2 regions of the Streptomyces sp. NPDC085460 genome follow, and region 1 is predicted to be linked to the other one. Evidence: predicted binding sites of a transcription regulator. Region 1 holds the regulator's gene; the other holds the start of a gene.
The links. Region 1 encodes HspR, which represses chaperone genes until heat shock. Its sites were predicted from a motif close to TTGAGNNNNNNNNNCTCAA; they were not measured.
Positions count from the first base shown of each region.

Region 2: the regulator HspR is predicted to act here: its motif matches at 1,394-1,412, upstream of lon (endopeptidase La).

Region 1 is NZ_JBITTO010000003.1:228,917-231,302, reverse strand. Features, by position in the region: gene dnaJ (molecular chaperone DnaJ) at 1-952, shown strand, start outside; gene ACIGHB_RS08845 (heat shock protein transcriptional repressor HspR) at 957-1,406, shown strand; gene ACIGHB_RS08840 (hypothetical protein) at 1,502-1,972, opposite strand; gene ACIGHB_RS08835 (helix-turn-helix transcriptional regulator) at 1,978-2,386, opposite strand, start outside.
Region 2 is NZ_JBITTO010000006.1:135,881-138,266, forward strand. Features, by position in the region: gene ACIGHB_RS17030 (RNA polymerase sigma factor) at 1-582, opposite strand, end outside; gene ACIGHB_RS17035 (hypothetical protein) at 636-1,220, opposite strand; gene lon (endopeptidase La) at 1,435-2,386, shown strand, end outside.

The DNA.
Region 1 (2,386 bases):
CTTCGGGAACGGTGGCTTCAGGGCCGGCGGTCCCGCGGGCGGCGGCTCGTTCAACTTCGACCTGGGGGACCTCTTCGGCGGCGGTGCCCAGGGCGGAGCCGGCGGCTTCGGCGGAGGCGGGGGCGGAATCGGGGACGTCTTCGGCGGACTGTTCAACCGAGGCGGCGGTACGGGTGCCCGCACCCAGCCCCGCCGCGGCCAGGACATCGAGTCCGAGGTGACGCTCAGCTTCACCGAGGCCATCGAGGGCGCCACGGTGCCGCTGCGCATGTCCAGCCAGCAGCCGTGCACGGCCTGTTCGGGCACCGGCGACAAGAACGGCACCCCCCGGGTGTGCCCGACCTGCGTCGGCACCGGCCAGGTCTCGCGCGGCAGCGGCGGCGGCTTCTCGCTGACCGACCCGTGCGTGGACTGCAAGGGCCGCGGCCTGATCGCCGAGAACCCCTGCGAGATCTGCAAGGGCTCCGGCCGGGCCAAGTCCTCGCGGACCATGCAGGTCAGGATCCCGGCGGGCGTCTCCGACGGGCAGAAGATCAGACTGCGCGGCAAGGGCGCCCCGGGCGAGCGCGGCGGGCCGCACGGCGACCTGTTCGTCGTCGTGCACGTCGACGCCCACCCGGTCTTCGGCCGCAAGGACGACAACCTCACCATCACCGTGCCGGTCTCCTACACGGAGGCCGCGCTCGGCGGCGACATCAAGGTGCCGACCCTCGGCGGCCCGCCGGTCACCCTCAAGCTGCCCGCCGGCACGCCGAACGGCCGGACCATGCGCGCCCGCGGCAAGGGCGCGGTCCGCAAGGACGGCACCCGCGGCGACCTGCTGGTGACGGTGGAGGTCGCGGTGCCCAGGGAGCTGGACGACAAGGCCCGCGAGGCCCTGGAGCAGTACCGGACGGCGACCGCCGACGCGGACCCCAGGGCGGAGCTGTTCCAGGCGGCGAAGGGAGCGTGACGCGGTGGACGGACGCAGACGCAATCCGTACGAACTGACCGACGAGACCCCGGTGTACGTCATCTCGGTGGCGGCCCAGCTGTCGGGGCTGCATCCGCAGACCCTGCGCCAGTACGACCGCCTCGGCCTGGTCTCGCCGGACCGCACGGCCGGCCGGGGCCGCCGCTACTCGGCCCGCGACATCGAACTGCTCCGCCAGGTGCAGCAGCTGTCGCAGGACGAGGGCATCAACCTGGCCGGAATCAAGCGCATCATCGAGCTGGAGAACCAGGTCGCGGCGCTCCAGGCCCGCGTCGCCGAGCTCTCGTCCGCCGTCGAGGGCGCGGCCCTCGCGATGCGGCAGCGCGAGGCCCAGGTGCACGCCTCGTACCGGCGCGACCTGGTCCCGTACACCGACGTGCAGCAGGCGAGCGCGCTGGTGGTCTGGCGGCCGGCGCCGAAGCGCGGCGAATAGCCACCCACACGTGAGGGCCCCTCCCCGGCCGGGGAGGGGCCCTCACGTGCGTTCTCAGATCAGCTCCCGTCCTGGGAGGGGCCCTCACGCGCGTCTCAGATCAGCTCGCCGATGATGTCGCCGAGCGTCTCCCACCAGGGCGAGGCGCCGGTGCCGAAGGCGGCGGCCAGCGCGGTGCCGACGGCGAGGTCGAGCGGGGTGGGCTCGACGCCCTCGTCCCACTCGTCGATCACCCGCCCGTCGCCGCTGGAGCTCAGCAGGCCGAGCGCCCGCCCGTCCCGGCTGAGCCGGCTCTCCCCGTACGAGCAGGGCACGAGCCGGTAGCGGACGCCGCCGGCGCGGACGTCCACCCGGTACGAGCGCCGCAGCAGCCGGCCCCGGGCCGGGCGGATCGAGGCGGGCGCGCCGTCGACGGTGAGCGTCAGCAGCCCGCCCTTCCGGGTGCCGATGGGCGTGTGGGCGTCGGCCGGGGTCCCGGCCGTCCGGACGAGCTCCACGGAGGGCAGTCCCTCCCCGGAGACGAGGAGGGTGCCGGCGGGGCCGTCGAGCGTGATGTGTGCGTGCACGGTGGTCAGTCGTCCCGTTCGAGAAGGCCGGACCGGGCGATCAGGTAGCCGAGCTGCGCCCGGCTCCCGCTGCCCAGGGTGGCCGCGAGCTTGGCGATGTGGGCCCGGCAGGTCCGCACGTTCATCCCGAGGCGGCGGGCGATGGCCTCGTCGACGTGTCCTTCGACGAGGAGCCGGGCGATGGAGCGCTGGACCCCGCCGATGCCGTCCACGGCGGGGCTGTAGGGGACTTCCTCGTCCCACGGGACCGCGTGCAGCCAGAACTGCTCGAAGACGCCGACGAGATACTGGACGAGGCCCTCGTGGCGCAGTTCGAGCGCGACCTGGCGGTCGCTGCGGGCGGGCACGAAGGCCACCTTGCGGTCGACGATGATCAGCCGGTCGACGATCTCCTCGAGGGTGCGCAGGGTGAGG
Region 2 (2,386 bases), on a different contig from region 1:
CGGGCCCTGCGGGAGGCTCCCGAGGGCGGCGCGCAGCTCGCGGCGGGCGCGCTGGGCGCGGGTCTTCACGGTGCCCTCGGGTATGCCGAGCAGCCGGGCGGCCTCGCGGGTGGTGAGCCCGTCGACGACGGTCGCCCGCAGCACCTCGGCGAGTTCGGGCGAGATCCGGTCGAGGGCGGCGCCCACGTCCCCGTACTCCAGGCCCGCGAGGACCCGGTCCTCGGCGGACGGGGCGGCCGGGATCCGTTCGGGCGGGACGGCCCCGGCGGGCTCGGCGCGGGCGGTGCGGGCACGGGCGCGCTGGGCGTCGACCAGGCGGCGGGCGGCGATCACCCACAGCCAGCCGCCCGCCTCGCCCCGGCCCCGGTGGCCGCCGGCGGAGCGCCAGACGGTGACGAAGGTGTCCTGGAGGACCTCCCGTACCGTCTCCTCGTCCGGGCAGCGGCGGGCCAGCCGGGCGTACAGCCAGCCGGCGTGCCGGTCGTGGAGCAGCGCCAGCGCCCCGGTGTCGCCGCGGGCGACGGCGCGCAGCAGCGCGGCGTCGTCGGCCGGATCGTCCCCCTCGGGGCGTGACAGTCTCACGTCCTCTCTATCGCGCGGCGGGGCACGCGCGGTTCACGGAGAGGCGGGCCGGATCACGGGGCGGTCGGCGGGCCGCCCTCGGGGAGGGCGTCGAAGACGCGCTGGAGGGCGGCGGGGCGATCGCGGTCGCCCGCGACGACGAGCCGGTGGTCGTGGGTCACGAAGTACTGGAACCCGTCGGCGACCGGCGGCCCGCTCGGGCGCCCAGGCATGCGCGCGTAGGCCGGGTCCTCCAGGGCGGCGCGCAGCTCGGCCAGGCCGTCGGCGCTCATCCGCCCGGAGCGCGCGTCCTTGTCCTTCGACCGGACGGTCCAGCTCCCGTCCTCGTGCACCACGAGCTGGTTGGTCACCCCGGCGAAACCGCCGTTCACGACGACCTCCACGAGGACGGCGCCCGACCGGGGCGCGGCCGTCGACTCCTCCGTGGCGGTGGGAGTCCCCGTACTCCCGGCCGTGGAGGCGCCGGGCCCGGGCGTGGCCCCGGCGCTCGCCGAGCTCCTGTCGCGAGGCCCGTCCGAACGGCCCGGCCCGTCGGCGTCGGCGCACCCGCTCACGCCCACGACGAGCACCGCCACCGCCGCCGGCACCGCACCCCACACCGGGCCGCGCCCGAACCGCCGTTCCACACCACTCCGCATAGGCCGAAGCATGCCCGCCCCCGCGCCCCCGCGCAGCCGGAATCCGGCACGCGCCACCCCGGATCCGGAATCGGGCGCGCGCCACCCCGATCCGGAATCCGGCACGCGCCCCCCGATCCGGATGATCGCTCAGAGCGAACACGGGGCGGGGAACATTCGAGGGCGCAGATGCATTGAGTCGGCATAGCTCAACTTGACTGCCGAAGGGGAGATCATGGCTTCTGAGTCCAAGGCGACCGTGCCGCTCACTCTGCCTGTGCTGCCGCTCGACGACGAGGTCGTGCTGCCCGGGATGGTGGTGCCGCTGGATCTGTCGGACAACGATGTGCGGGCCGCCGTGGAGGCGGCTCAGGCCGCCGCTCGCGGGGCGGGCGGGAAGCCACGGGTGCTGCTGGTGCCGCGCGTGGACGGGACGTACGCCGGGACCGGTGTGCTCGGCATCGTCGAGCAGGTGGGGCGGCTCGCGGACGGTGATCCGGGCGCGCTGATCCGGGGCATCGGACGGGTGCGGATCGGGGCCGGGACGACCGGGCCCGGCGCGGCGCTGTGGGTCGAGGGGAGCGTGGTCGAGGAGACCGTCCCCGAGCCCCTGCCCGGCGCCGTGGCCGAACTGGTCAAGGAGTACAAGGCGCTGGCCACCAGCTGGCTGAAGAAGCGCGGTGCCTGGCAGGTCGTGGACCGCGTCCAGCAGATCGACGGCGTCGGCGCCCTCGCCGACAACTCCGGGTACTCGCCCTTCCTCACCGTCGAGCAGAAGGTCGCCCTCCTGGAGACCGCCGACCCGGTCGCCCGCCTCAGGCTCGCCACCGGCCAGCTCCGCGAGCACCTCGCCGAGCAGGACGTCGCCGAGACCATCGCCAAGGACGTCCAGGAAGGCGTCGACAAGCAGCAGCGCGAGTTCCTGCTCCGCCGCCAGCTCGAAGCCGTCCGCAAGGAACTCCGCGAGCTGAACGGCGAGAAGGACGGCGAGGAGTCCGACGACTACCGCGCCCGCGTGGAGGCCGCAGACCTGCCCGAGGCCGTCCGCGAGGCCGCCCTCAAGGAGGTCGACAAGCTGGAGCGGTCCAGCGACCAGTCGCCCGAGGGCTCCTGGATCCGGACCTGGCTCGACACCGTCCTCGAACTCCCCTGGAACGAGCGGACCGAGGACCGGTACGACATCCAGG